2 regions of the Sphingopyxis sp. BSN-002 genome follow, and region 2 is predicted to be linked to the other one. Evidence: predicted binding sites of a transcription regulator. Region 2 holds the regulator's gene; the other holds the start of a gene.
The links. Region 2 encodes LexA, which represses DNA repair genes until DNA is damaged. Its sites were predicted from a motif close to GTTCCNCNCTTGTTCT; they were not measured.
Positions count from the first base shown of each region.

Region 1: recA (recombinase RecA) is a predicted target of LexA. The motif match lies at 4,780-4,795, and genes of this name have one in related genera.

Region 1 covers NZ_CP091804.1:973,739-981,056, reverse strand. The annotation lists gene L7H23_RS04925 (M13-type metalloendopeptidase) at 1-1,931, shown strand, start outside; gene L7H23_RS04920 (response regulator) at 2,060-4,402, shown strand; gene L7H23_RS04915 (response regulator) at 4,395-4,748, shown strand; gene recA (recombinase RecA) at 4,871-5,953, shown strand; gene speB (agmatinase) at 6,145-6,981, shown strand; gene L7H23_RS04900 (glutathione S-transferase) at 6,978-7,318, shown strand, end outside.
Region 2 covers NZ_CP091804.1:533,444-540,761, reverse strand. The annotation lists gene gltX (glutamate--tRNA ligase) at 1-1,107, opposite strand, end outside; gene L7H23_RS02790 (ComEC/Rec2 family competence protein) at 1,239-3,326, shown strand; gene lexA (transcriptional repressor LexA) at 3,280-3,957, opposite strand; gene L7H23_RS02780 (molybdopterin molybdotransferase MoeA) at 4,023-5,213, opposite strand; gene moaC (cyclic pyranopterin monophosphate synthase MoaC) at 5,210-5,680, opposite strand; gene trpC (indole-3-glycerol phosphate synthase TrpC) at 5,677-6,471, opposite strand; gene trpD (anthranilate phosphoribosyltransferase) at 6,468-7,318, opposite strand, start outside.

The DNA of each region.
Region 1 (7,318 bases), 440 kb from region 2:
CTGAAATCGGCGATTTCGGCTTCGACCTTTCGGGCATGGACAAGAGCGTCCAGCCGGGCGACGACTTCTACACCTTCGCGAACGGCACCTGGGCAAAGAACACGGTGATTCCCGCCGACAAGTCGAACTATGGCATGTTCACCGCGCTCGCCGATCTGTCGCAAAAGCGGACGCGCGAAATTCTCGACGTCGCAAAGGGCGATCCGGACAGCATGATCGGTCGCGCCTATGCGTCCTATCTCGACTCGGCCACGGTCGAAGCGAAGGGCCTTGCGCCGATCCAGCCGTGGCTCGGAAAGATCCGTGCAGTCGACAAGGCCGGGCTCGCCAAGCTGCTTGCCGAAGGGGATCGCAACGGCGTCCAGCATTTCTTCGGGGGCTATGTCGGCCAGGACGACAAGAACCCCGATGTTTACATCTACACGATGTTCCAGGGCGGCCTTGGCATGCCCGATCGCGACTTCTATTTGAAGGATGGCGACCGGAACGCAAAGCTGCAGGCCGCCTACCTCAAGCATCTGGAAAACGTCCTGACGCTTGCCGGCGAACAGAATGCCGCCGTGCGTGCCAAGGCGATCTACGACTTCGAAAAGCAGATCGCCCAGGTCCACTGGGACAAGAACGACAGCAGCGACGCGACCAAGGTCTATAACAAGATGACGATCGCGGACCTGACAAAGGCCGCTCCGGGTTTCGACTGGACGACCTTCATTCGCGGTCTCGGCGTCAACGAGGATTCGATCCTCGTTTCGCAGCCCAGCGCCTTTACCGGCGAGGCCAAGCTTATTGCCGATGCGCCGATCGACGTGATCCGCGACGTGCTCACCGTTCGCAGCCTCGATGGCTTCTCGGGCGTGCTGCCCGACGCCGTCGCGCAGGAGGCTTTCTCCTTCTACAGCACCGCGCTGTCAGGCACGCCGCAGATGCAGGAGCGCTGGAAGCGCGCGGTCGATTTCACCACCAACAATATGGGTGAAGCCGTCGGTCAGGACTATGTCGCGAAATACTTCCCGCCCGAAACCAAGGCGGCGATGGACGTCCTCGTGAAGAACGTCCTTGCGGCCCTCGATACGCGCATCGGCAACCTGACGTGGATGCAGCCGCAGACGAAGGTGAAGGCAAAGAAGAAGCTCGCCAATTTCACGACCAAGATCGGCTACCCCGACCGCTGGAAGGACTACAGCAAGCTCGAGATCAAGGCCGACGACCTGTTCGGCAACGCACTTCGCGCGAACCAGTTTGCCCATGACGACAATATCAGCCGTCTCGGCGGACCGATCCGCCGCTGGGAGTGGGGAATGACTCCGATGGAAGTCAACGCCTACGCCAATTTCGGAATGAACGAGATCGTCTTCCCCGCCGCGATCCTGCAGCCGCCTTTCTTCGATCCGAAAGCTGACGCCGCGATCAATTACGGTGGTATCGGTGCCGTCATCGGCCACGAAATCAGCCATCATTTCGACGACCAGGGGTCGAAATATGACGAGACCGGCAAGCTTGCCGAATGGTGGACGCCCGAAGACGTCGCTGCATTCGAGGCAGCCGGCAAGGCGCTGGTCGCGCAATATGACGCCTACGAGATACTTCCCGGCGAACATCTCGACGGGACCTTCACGCTTGGCGAGAATATCGGCGACCTGGCGGGCCTCAATATTGCCTATGACGCTTACAAGAAGTCGCTCGGGGGCAAGCCCGCCCCGGTGATCGACGGCCTTACCGGCGACCAGCGCTTCTTCCTCGGCTGGGCGCAGGTATGGCGCCGCAACTATCGCGAGCAGAATCTTTCGCAGCGCATCACGACCGATCCGCATTCGCCGTCGATCCAGCGGTCTTGGGTCTCGCGCAACCTCGATCCTTGGTATAAGGCGTACAGCATCAAGGAAGGCCAGAAGCTCTATCTGGCGCCCAAGGATCGTGTTCGCATCTGGTGATGCGCCAATAGGAAAGTCTGTCATTGACCGCGCAAAGCCTGCCTTCCGCTGAGACTGATTTCAGCAGGGGGGCGGGCGCCGCGGGGCCGCTTTCCGCGCGCGCGATTGTTTCGCGCCTTGATTTCGCGATCGTCGGCGGCCTCGCGCTGCTGTCCGTTGCCCTGCTGTTCTGGGCGACGCGCAGCGGGGTGCTGGCCGCCGGCTTTCTCGCCGGGCTGGCGATTGCCGTTGGCGGTGCGGTGCTGGCGAGGCGCCTGTTTCCCGGTGCTTCGGCCGGTGAGGCCGTTACCCCCGACTGGACCATGCTTCGGCAAGCCGTAAACCATGACGATGTTGCGATCGCGGTGACCGATCGCGCCGGCCGTCTCGTTTGCGCAAACGACCTGTTCGCCACCTGGATGGGCGGCTTCGTGACGCCTCCCGGGTTGCCGCTCGACGGGCGCGGTGCCGAACTGCTCAAGAATGCGGGTCGCGGCGCGTGGCGCGACGGCGAAGGTGTGGCCGACGATATCGCGGTCGGGCCGCTTCAGCTCCGCGCGCAGGTGACGCGTACGGGCCAGGCCGAAGATTATCTCGTCTGGCGCTTCTCCGCGCTCGAACGGCTCGATCTGGCAACCGAAATTGTCCGCCACCTTGACGGGCCCGCAGGCCGCACGTTGGGAAACGCTGGCGTGATGGCAGCACTGGTCAGCTCCGAGGGTCGGCTCCGCACCGCAAACAAGGCATTCCTCCTCCGCGCGCTGAACGAAAGTGATCAGGCGCATTATGCGGGCCGCGACGTCGCGCCGATGCTCCGGCTCGACGATGCCGGGTCGCTCTATTTCGCCCGCGAGGGCGACCGCGCGACGCCCGTCCGCATGATTCAGGTTCCATTGACGCCGGCCGATACCAATGGCCCGGTGTTGCTGGCGATGCTCGACGAGGAAATGGGGCCGGCAGATCGCGGTACCGCCCAGACCTATGTCGAGACGCTGTTGTCCCTTCTTCCCTTCGGGCTTGCCCTCGTCGACCGCGATGGCCGCTTTCTCTATATGAACCGGGCCTTCCTCCGGGCTGCGGGTGTCGGGGAGGGCAAGCAGCCGCGCTATCCGGGCGACCTTGTCGTCGGCGAGGACAAAAGCCCGCTTGCCGACATGATCCGTCGACACAGCAGCGGGCAGCAGGTGGGGGGCGACCTGTCGATACGCCTCGTGGGGCAGAGTGACGAGCCGGTCTCGATGCGCGTCGTCGGGGTGCGCGGACTGGGCGAGGCGGCGGTGCTGCTCAGCCTGAAGGATTCGAGCGAAGAATCGCGTCTCAAGCGACAGGTCGCGCAGGCATCGAAGATGCAGGCGGTCGGCCAGCTCGCGGGCGGTGTTGCGCACGACTTCAACAACATACTGACCGCCGTGCTCGGCGCCTGCGACCTGATGCTGATGCGTCATACGCCCGGCGACAGCGACTATGACGATATCCAGCAAATTCGCAGCAATGCCAATCGCGCTGCCAGCCTTACGCGGCAGTTGCTTGCCTTCTCGCGCCAGCAGACGTTGCGACCGCAGATCTTGCAACTCCCGGACGTTATTTCGGAGGTGTCGCATTTGCTGAAGCGCCTGATCGGCGACACCGTCCAGCTTTCCGTTCACCATGGTCGCGGCCTTGGCGCGGTACGCGCGGATCCGGGTCAGCTCGAACAGGTGATCATCAATCTGGCGGTCAACGCGCGCGACGCGATGTCGGGCAACGGCACGCTGACGATCGAAACCTACCCCGTCTCGGCCGCCGACGTCCGTCAGATGGGCAACGAGTTCATGCCACCCGCCGATTACAGTGCGCTCAAGGTAAGCGACACGGGGACCGGCATCCCTGCGGATGTCCTGCCCAAGATTTTCGAGCCCTTTTTCACGACCAAGGATGTGGGGAAGGGGACCGGGCTCGGCCTCTCGACCGTCTATGGTATCATCAAGCAATCCGCCGGCTTTATCTTCGCCGACAGCAGGCCGGGCGAAACGAGCTTTACCATCTATCTGCCGGTCCATCGCGCAGAGGGCGGCGCTCCGGCGGTTACCGTACCGCCGGCAAAGCCCAAGAAGAGCCAGTGGGGTACCGGAACGATCCTATTGGTCGAAGATGAGGATATGGTTCGGGCCGTTGCGGAACGAGCACTGACCCGTGCGGGTTATAGCGTCGTGACCGCTTCGCAGGGAGAGGAAGGATTGGAGCGCTTTGCTGCAATGGACAGGATCGATCTGATCGTCAGCGATGTCGTGATGCCGACAATGGACGGCCCGGCGATGGTGCGCGCAATGCGTGCCAAGCGGCCGGCACTGCCCGTGCTTTTCATGTCCGGCTATGCCGAGGAGCAACTCCGCCAGTCGATCAATATCGATGATGTCGCGTTTCTGCCCAAGCCCTTCTCGGTCGCGCAGCTGACCGAGGCGGTGTCGGCAGCGCTGGATAATGCGGCGCATCGCGGGGCCGCCAATGGCTGAGGGGCGCCGCATCCTGCTCGTCGAGGATGACGTGCTGATCGGGATGATGCTGGTCGACATGTTCGACGCTCTCGGGTTGCCGGAGCCGGCGCAAGCGACGACGAACGAGGAGGCGCTGGCAATCATCAGGTCCGGGCCGGTCGACGCCGCGCTGATCGACATCAATCTCGGCGACGAGAAAGGTTGGCCGATCGCGGATGCCTTGGCCGAGCGAAACATCCCCTTCGCGTTCACCTCGGGCGGGGGTGACGTGATTCCCGCCGTGCATGCGCACAGGATGCTGGTGACCAAGCCGTTCCGGCTCAGCGAGATCGAAGCGACGCTCAACGGATTTTTGGCGGAATAGCGGGCTTCTTGCGCCGGTCGAAATTTCTTTTGTTCCCTACTTGTTCACGTAGAACAAATAACGTACACAGCTCTGACATTGCGATGCTTCTGCTGTCGCTCTAGAGCTGGAAAGGGACGGTCATGGCCGGACAATTGTCACTCGTCGAATCGGGGAAATCAGTGAACGGAACGGATAGGCAGAAGGCGCTCGACGCCGCGCTCGCGCAGATCGATCGCGCGTTCGGCAAGGGCTCGGTAATGAAGCTGGGCTCGAAGGAAGCGATGCAGGTGGAGGCGATCTCGACCGGTTCGCTCGGTCTCGACATCGCGCTCGGTGTCGGCGGTTTGCCGCGCGGCCGCGTCATCGAAATCTATGGTCCCGAAAGCTCGGGCAAAACTACGCTGGCTTTGCACACGCTCGCCGAAGCGCAAAAGACCGGCGGCACCGTCGCCTTCGTCGACGCCGAACATGCGCTCGACCCCGTCTACGCCCGCAAGCTCGGCGTCAATATCGACGAACTGATCGTGTCGCAGCCCGACACCGGCGAGCAGGCGCTCGAAATCGTCGACACGCTCGTGCGCTCGAACGCGATCGACGTGCTCGTCGTCGACTCGGTGGCCGCGCTCGTTCCGCGCGCCGAAATCGAGGGCGAGATGGGCGACAGCCATGTCGGCCTGCAGGCACGCCTGATGTCGCAGTCGCTGCGCAAGCTCACCGGCTCGATCAGCCGCTCGCGCTGCATGGTGATCTTCATCAACCAGCTGCGCATGAAGATCGGCGTGATGTACGGCAATCCCGAAACCACGACCGGCGGCAACGCACTCAAATTCTATGCGTCGGTCCGTCTCGATATCCGTCGTACCGGCCAGATCAAGAATGGCGACGAGATCGTCGGCAACACGACCCGGGTCAAGGTCGTGAAGAACAAGGTCGCGCCACCGTTCAAGCAGGTCGAGTTCGACATCATGTACGGGCAGGGCATTTCGAAGATCGGCGAAATCCTCGATATCGGCGTCAAGGCCGGGCTCGTCGAGAAATCGGGCGCGTGGTTCAGCTATGACTCGATCCGCATCGGGCAGGGGCGCGAAAATGCGAAGACCTTCCTGACCGAGAATCCCGAACTTCGCGAACGGCTGGAAGCGGCCATTCGCGGTCGTACCGACGCGGTGGCCGAAGAGATGATGGCCGGTCCCGACGATGACGGAGACGACGGCAACATCTGAACGCCCCGGCATGAATACGCCATCCGGCCGGTTTCCCTCTCCTGTGGACCGGCCGGCCGACGGCGGCGGGCCCGGCAGCTTCCTTGCGGCTGCAATCTGCATATGTCCCTCTCCTGCAGGTCGGCCCGCCCGCCGTTGAACCTCGTTCCGTTGTTCCTTGCGCGGGACCTGACAGCGGCTACAAGCGGCGCATGCCCGCGATCCGCCTTTTCGGCCTGCCTACCGACATAAACAGCAGCTTTGAGCGCGGGGCTGCCGCAGGGCCGGCCGCTATCCGAGCGGCTCTGCACAGCGACCGCGGAAATCTGGCAAGTGAGCTCGGACCCGAGATAGGTGTCGATATTGCATTTGCCGATGACGGCGATTTACCGCTTGTCGAAGACACTCCGCGCGACGATGCGGCGATCCGGCGCCATGTCGCAATGTTGCACGAAGATGGCGAGGTCCCGCTGGCGCTCGGCGGCGATCATGCCGTGACCTTTCCACTCGTCGAGGCTGCGGCGACCTGTCATGGCGCGGTGACAATCCTTCACTTCGACGCCCATCCCGATCTCTATGATGATTTCGGCGGAAATCCGCGTAGCCACGCCTCACCTTTCGCGCGGATCTGCGAAGCCGGACACGCAAAGCGGCTCGTGCAGGTCGGCATCCGCACGCTCAACGGTCATTGCCGCGCACAGGCCGCGCGCTTCGGGGTGGAGGTTATCCCGATGACCGGCTTCTCCCCGGATGCGGTGCCGGTGCTCGATGGCCCACTCTATATTTCGATCGACCTCGACGGGCTCGACCCCTCCGCAGCGCCGGGCGTCGCGCATCCCGAGCCAGGCGGGCTGACGGTTCGGGAGGTACTCGCGGTGTTGCACAAGCAAACCGCGCCGATCGTCGGCGCCGACATCGTCGAGCATCATCCCGGCCGGGATATCGGGGATGTCACCGCGATTCTCGGCGCCAAGCTGGTGCGTGAACTTGCGGCGCTGATCGACCGCAACGGCATTTATAATCCGGCCCCTCAAGGAGACACGCGATGACCCTGATCGTCCATCACCTCAACAACAGCCGCTCGCAGCGCATCCTTTGGCTGCTCGAAGAGATCGGAGCGCCATACGAGGTCAAATATTATGACCGAGATCCCGTCACCAACCTCGCGCCGCCTGAACTGCTTGCCATACACCCGCTCGGAAAATCTCCGGTGATCGAGGATAATGGCCGCGTGATCACCGAATCGGGTGCGATTACCGAATATCTGTGCGAACGGCATGGCGGCGGCGACCTCGTCCCTCCGCGCGGTACCGACGAGCATATCAGCCATCTCGAATGGCTGCACTTTGCCGAAGGTTCCGCCATGACGCCGATCCTGCTTCGCCT
Region 2 (7,318 bases):
CTTGGCGCGGGGCTTCAGCGACTCCATTGCCCGGCCGAGAAGGTCGCGGTCGGCATCGTCCAGCGCGCGGTCGACCAGCTTTTCGATGCGCGGTGCGACGAGCCCGGCGAGGCGGCTGTTGTCGGCCTCGCGAATATAATGACCGTTGAGATTCTCCAGCTTCTTGAAGTCGAAACGCGAGGGTGAGCGGCCGACATGGTCGAGATCGAACCATTCCACGGCCTGTGCGCGGCTGATGATCTCGTCGTCGCCATGGCCCCAGCCGAGGCGGAGGAGATAGTTATTCACCGCTTCGGGAAGATAACCCATCTCGTCGCGATAGGCGTCGACGCCGAGCGCGCCGTGGCGCTTCGAGAGTTTCGCGCCGTCAGCGCCATGAATCAGCGGGACATGTGCATAAACCGGCTCGCGCCAGCCCATCGCACGGATCAGCGCGAGCTGGCGGAAAGCGTTGTTGAGATGATCGTCGCCGCGGATGACGTGCGTAATTCCCATGTCATTGTCATCGACGACGACGCTCAGCATATAGGTCGGCGTCCCGTCGCTGCGGAGAAGGACGAAATCGTCGAGTTCGGCATTCTGCACGGTGACGTCGCCCTGCACCTTGTCGCGGATCGTAACTTCACCCTCCTGCGGAGCCTTCAACCGCAGGACGTGCGGAACCGACGGGTCACCGTCGGCGCGGTCGCGCCAGGGGCTGCGGACGCGGAAGGGAATACGCTTTTCCTGCGCTTCGGCGCGCATCGCCGCGAGTTCGTCCTGTGTCAGATAGCAGCGATAGGCATCGCCCTTTGCGAGCAGCTCGTGCGCGACCTCCGCGTGACGCGGCGCGCGGGCGAACTGGAATACGGTCTCGCCATCCCAGTCGAGGTCGAGCCACTGCATTCCGTCCAGAATCGCATCGATCGCGGCATCGGTGGATCGCGCGCGGTCGGTGTCCTCGATGCGGAGAAGGAATTTGCCGCCGTGATGGCGCGCGAAGAGCCAGTTGAACAGCGCGGTGCGCGCCCCGCCGATGTGCAGATAGCCGGTCGGCGAGGGAGCAAAGCGCGTCACGACTGCGGCGCCGGTCGCTTCTGCCAAATCGGTTGGGGTTTCGGTTGCCACTATGGCCTCTTTCACTCAGTTTTGGTTCGCCGGAAACGGAACCGGTACACAGGATCGGGGCAGCCCCTAGCATGGCGACAAGGCGGCTTCAAACGACCTTTGGTCCGGGCGGGGTAGCCGGCTGGCGGCGGTTGTTTCATGCGCTGGAGGCGCAGCTTGAAGCCGAGCGCGAAAGGCTGGGGCTGTGGCTGCCTGTCGCGTCGGGCGCGGGGATCGCCGCCTGGTTCATCTTGCCGGCAACCATGCATTGGGCCGGGCTTCTGTTCTTGCTGGGAGGCGGACTGTTCTGTGGGCTGCTGATCGGCTGGCATAGTCGAACCGGCAGAATGGCGGCGATCGGATTCGGCGCGATGGCTCTCGGACTGTTGCTGATATGGGCGCGGGCGCTGTGGGTGGCCGCGCCGATTCTTGCCGGACCGGCGACGACGGCCTTTTCGGCCGAGGTCGAGGCGGTCGAACCGCTGCCGGCGAAAGACCAGACGCGGCTGATCGTGCGGCCGCAGGCACGCGAGGACTTGCCGCCGCGGATTCGCGTAACGCTGGCCGGCGAGGCGGGCACTGGGATTGCCCCTGGCGAGAGGATCGGACTGCGCGCGCGACTGATGCCGCCCCCGACAGCGAGCCTTCCGGGCAGCTATGATTTCGCGCAGCGGGCATGGTTCGACCGGATCGGCGCCGTCGGAACGGTCCTTGGCGACGTGTCGCGCAGCGCGAACGCGGGGAGAGGGGGGCAACCGGTTCGGGCACGGCTGAGCGCGCATATCCACGACCGGATCGCGGGCTCGCCGGGCGGTATCGCCGCGGCCTTCGTGACCGGCGACCGCGGCGCGATTTCGTCCGAGGACGAGGAAGCGATGCGGCGTAGCGGGCTCGCGCATCTGCTGTCGATCAGCGGGCTGCATGTCACCGCCGTGATCGGCTTCGCGATGTTTCTTGCGATGCGCCTGCTAGCGTTGAGCCGGCGGATCGCGCTTGGCGGTTATGTGCTGCCGATCGCGGCGGCTGCCGGGGCACTTGCCGGCGCGGGCTATACCTGGCTCGCAGGCGCGGAGGTGCCCACCTTGCGCTCGCTGATCGCGGCGTTGCTTGTGCTGGTTGCTTTCCTGATGGGGCGGGAGGCGCTGACTCTCCGGCTGGTTGCGGCGGGGGCATTGATCGTGCTGGTCTGGCGACCTGAATCGCTCGTCGGGCCGAGCTTCCAGCTGAGTTTCGCGGCGGTGACGGCAATCGTCGCGCTGCATGAAAGCAGGACGATGCAACGCTTCATGGCGCGGCGCGAGGAGCCTATCGTCTTTCGATGGGGGCGCGGGCTTGCGGGGCTGCTGATTACCGGGATCGCCGTCGAAGTCGCGCTGGCGCCGATCGCGCTCTTTCATTTTCACAAGGCAGGGCTTTATGGAGCGCTCGCCAATGTGGTCGCGATCCCGCTGACGACCTTTGTCATCATGCCCGCCGAAGCGCTGGCGCTGGCGTTCGATAGTGTCGGGCTGGGAGCCCCCTTCTGGTGGGTGACCGAACAAGCGCTGACGCTGCTCATTCAGCTCGCGCATCGCGTCGCGGAGGCACCGGGCGCGGTTGCGACCTTGCCGCGCTTCCCGCCTTGGGGGTTCGCGATGGCGGCTTTCGGCGGGCTGTGGATATTGATCTGGTCGACCCGTTGGCGCTGGTGGGGCGCTGTTCCGTTACTCGCCGGAATGCTGGCGCTGTTGATGCAGCCGCGCCCCGACCTTCTGGTGACGAGCGATGGACGTAATATAGCCGTGGCAGCGCCCGGAGGTGGGTATGCGCTCCTCCGCGACCGTGCCGGCGATTTCGTGCGCGACACGATGAACGAGGCGGCGGGAAGCGATGCGCCGCTGGGGGCGCTGGCCGATCTCGATCATGTCGAATGCAATCCGGACTTTTGTCGATGGGTGCAAGAGGGGCGCATCATCCTTGCCTCGCGAGGTCGGGACAGGATCGAGGGTGAAGAGATGGCGGCGGCGTGCAGGGCGGCCGACGTCGTGATCAGCGACCGCTGGTTGCCGCGCGAGTGCGCCGCGCGCTGGCTGACGATCGATCGCGACAGTCTGGCGGAAAGCGGCGGGCTGGCGATCTATCTCGGTAAAAAGCCGAAGGCCGTCGCCACGCTGGATGCGGGCGACGGCCATCCGTGGCGCCATGCGCCGCTGGTCAGTGGTAACGACGAAGCAGTCCCGAAAGCCGACCTTGCACGATGACGCGTCCGGCTTCGTAGCGCTGCGGTTCATACGCGCTGTTCGCGGGATCGAGCCGGATCATCTTGCCCTCGCGACGGAAATATTTGAGCGTCGCGTCCTGACCATCGACGAGCGCGACGACGATGTCGCCCTCGCGCGCGGTGCTGGCCTTCTGGATCAGCGCATAGTCGCCGTCGAAAATGCCTGCCTCGACCATCGAGTCGCCCGAAACCTCGAGCGCATAATGTTCGCCGGCACCGAGCAGCGCGGCAGGCACCGCGAGCTGGTTGTGATCCTCGAACGCCTCGATCGGGACGCCCGCGGCGATCTTGCCGTGCAGCGGTACCTCGATGATGTCGTTCGCGGCGATCGGCTTGAGCGCCGGCGCGGGTTTGCGGAGCGGAACGATATTATCGTTGCGCACGGGCGTCTTGGCGGCTTCGGGGACCTTCAGCACCTCCAGCGCGCGGGCGCGGTTGGGGAGGCGGCGGAGAAAACCTCTTTCTTCCAAGGCACTTATCAGGCGATGAATGCCCGATTTCGACTTGAGGCCGAGCGCTTCCTTCATCTCCTCGAACGAGGGTGAAATCCCGCTCGCGTCGAGGCGCTGTTGAATGAAGTGGAGCAGTTCATGCTGCTTCGCGGTCAACATCGGTCGTTCTCCATGATGCCAGTTCCGGACATAATGAGAACGATAATGGAACAAAGCGGAACTTGTCAAGCGATCGCGATATAGTCCGCCTGCTCGCCCGCGGCGCGCGGGGGTACGCCGATCTCGCGGATGACCAGCGCATTGGCCTCGACGAGCGGAGCAGTGCGTCCACTGTCCTGCCCGTCGAATACGGTGAGCGCGCCGCGATCGAGTCGGGCGCGGAGATAGTCGCGGCGTTTGGCGCCGGGGCCCAGCGCGCTTGCAAGCGGCGCCTGATGGATGTCGGGCAGCGGGCTCGGGGCTCCGGCGAGATGGCGGACGAGCGGGATCAGGAACAGCGTCGCGGTGACGAAGGCCGACGATGGATTGCCGGGCAGTCCGAGGAGCAGCGCATCGCCGATGCTGCCGGCGATCAGCGGCTTGCCCGGGCGCATCGCGATCTTCCAGAAATCGATGCTGCCGCCGGCGTCTCCGAGCGCGCCGCGGACATGGTCATGATCGCCGACCGAGGCGCCGCCGACGGTCACGATGACGTCGTGACGTCGCGCCAAATCCTTCAATACACGCGACAAGATCGTCCGGTCGTCGCGGATGTGGAGCGGCAGCGTAACGACTGCGGGTTCGCCTGCCAGCATCGCGGCGAGCATCGTGCCGTTGCTGTCGGGGATCTGGCCGGGGGCGAGGGCGTGGCCGGGCTGGACGAGTTCGTCGCCCGTGGTGAGGATCGCGACGCGCGGACGCCTGCCGACGGTGAGCTGCCCGGCGCCGCTCATGATCGCGGCCGCAATCGCGCCGGGAGTGAGGCGGGTGCCGGCGGGGACGAGCGTCGTTCCGGTCGCAAAGTCGCTGGCGCGGGCGCGGATATGCTGGCCGGGCTGGATCGTATCGGCGGTCGACAGGCGCAATGTGGTGCCGTCGGCCGCCACATCTTCCTGAATGATCACCGTGTCGGCGCCATCGGGCAGCCACGCGCCGGTGAAGATGCGCATCGCCTCTCCCTTGCCGACCGGCGCGGACGGAACGCTTCCCGCGGCGCTTTCGCCGATGATCGTCCATGGTCCCGGCAGGTCGGCGAAGCGCACCGCATAGCCGTCCATCGCCGAGAGCGGCGCGGCGGGCTGATCGCGGCGGGCGACGATGGCTTGCGAAACATAGCGGCCAAGCGATTCGGAAAATGCGATATTCTCCGCCCCCAGCGGTTCGCGGAGCGCGAACAGGCGCGCCTGCGCTTCCTCGACGGGAAGCAGTCCGCTCATTCGGCGCGCCAGTCGCCCGAGCGGCCGCCGCTCTTTTCGAGGAGGCGGATGTCACCGAGGATCATCGCGCGGTCGAGCGCCTTCGCCATGTCATAGAGGGTGAGGAGCGCGACCGAGGCGGCGGTGAGCGCCTCCATCTCGACCCCGGTCGGGCCGGTCGTCGCGGCGGTCGCGCGCACTGAAATGCCGTCCATCTCCCAATCGAACTCGACCGCGACCTTGGTAAGCGCGAGCGGGTGGCACAGCGGGATCAGGTCGGCGGTGCGCTTGGCGGCCATGATGCCGGCGATGCGCGCGGTCGAGAGAACGTCGCCCTTGGGCGCATTGCCGCTGCGGATCGCTTCAAGCGCATCCGCCGACATGGTGATGCGGCCGCCCGCGACGGCGCGCCGTTCAGTAGTGGGCTTGGCGCCGACATCGACCATATGCGCCGCACCCGTTTCATCGAGGTGCGTCGGGCGGCTCATGCGGTGGCCCCTTCGAGCAAGGCCCTTGTTGCCGTCGTGACGTCACTTTGCCGCATCAGGCTTTCGCCGACGAGGAACGCATTTACGCCGCTTTTGGCGAGGCGCTGGCAGTCGGCATGGGCTGCGATGCCGCTTTCGCCGACGAGCAAGGTGCCCGGAGGGACGAGCTTCGCGAGACGTTCGGTGACGGCGAGATCGGTCTCGAAGGTGCGGAGGTCGCGGTTATTGACCCCGATCAGGCGCGACTGGAGCTGTGTCAGCGCGCGGTCGAGTTCGGCCTCGTCATGGACCTCGACAAGGACGTCCATGCCGCGTTCGACAGTCGCCGCCTCGATCTCGCGCATCGCGCCGTCGTCGAGCGCGGCAACGATGATCAGGATCGCGTCGGCGCCGATCGAGCGCGCCTCGGCGACTTGCCAGGGGTCGATCATGAAATCCTTGCGCAGGACCGGCAGGCCGCATGCGGTGCGCGCGGCGATCAGGAATTCCTCGTGGCCCTGAAAATAGGGCGCATCGGTGAGGACCGAGAGGCACGCCGCGCCGCCGGCTTCATAGGCTCGGGCGTGATCGGCGGGATCGAAATCTTCGCGAATCAGTCCCTTGGATGGCGAAGCTTTCTTGATTTCTGCGATCAGGCCATAGCCGCCAGCGTCGATCTTCGCCTGCAGGGCCGCCTGAAAGCCGCGCGGCGCGCCGGCGTCGATGCGGTCGAGGTCGGCGACCGAATAGGCCTGCCGCCGTGTCGCGACCTCTTCGGCCTTGGTGGCGAGGATTTCGGTGAGCTTGTTCATTTATACGCGATCCAGCAATTGAGGAGCGCGTTGGCAAGCCCTTTATCGATAGCCTCGGCGGCCTCCTCGACCCCGTCGAGCAGGTTTTCGGCAGCTCCGGCGACGACGAGCGCCTCGGCGGCGTTGTAGAGCACGGCGTCGCGATAAGCGCTCTTCTCGCCCATCAGCAGGCGGCAGAGCGCCTTGGCATTCTCCTGCGCATCACCGCCGCGGATCGCGGATACGGGATGCGTAGGCAGGCCGGCGTCGGCGGCGACGCTGCGCTGCATGCGGACACCCTCGGGAGTGATCACCGCAACCTCGTTGCCGCCCGCGAGCGACAGTTCATCGAGGCCTTCATCGCCCGAAATCACGCGCGAATGCTCGGTCCCGAGCCGGTGAAGCGCCTCGGCATAGACGGGGACATAGGCGGGGCGCGCGATGCCGACGAGCTGGCGCGTCACGCGCGCGGGGTTGGCGAGCGGACCCATCAGGTTGAAGATCGTGCGGCGGCCGATCGCCTTGCGGATCGGCATGATGCGCTTCATCGCCGGGTGATGATGTGCGGCGAAAAGGAAGCAGATGCCGAGATCGGCGAGCTGCGCCTCGGCCATCTGGCCGGCGCGCTCCATGTCGAGGCCGAGCGCTTCGAGCGTGTCGGCGGCGCCAGATTTGGAGGAAGCGGCGCGATTTCCGTGCTTTGCGACCGGTACTTCGCACGCCGCGACGACGATCGCGACCGCGGTCGAGACATTGAGCGTGTGGTGGCCGTCGCCGCCGGTGCCGCAGACGTCGATCGCGCCCGCCGGCGCGTCGATCGGGATCATCCGGTCGCGCATCGCCTGCGCCGCGGCGGCGATTTCGACCA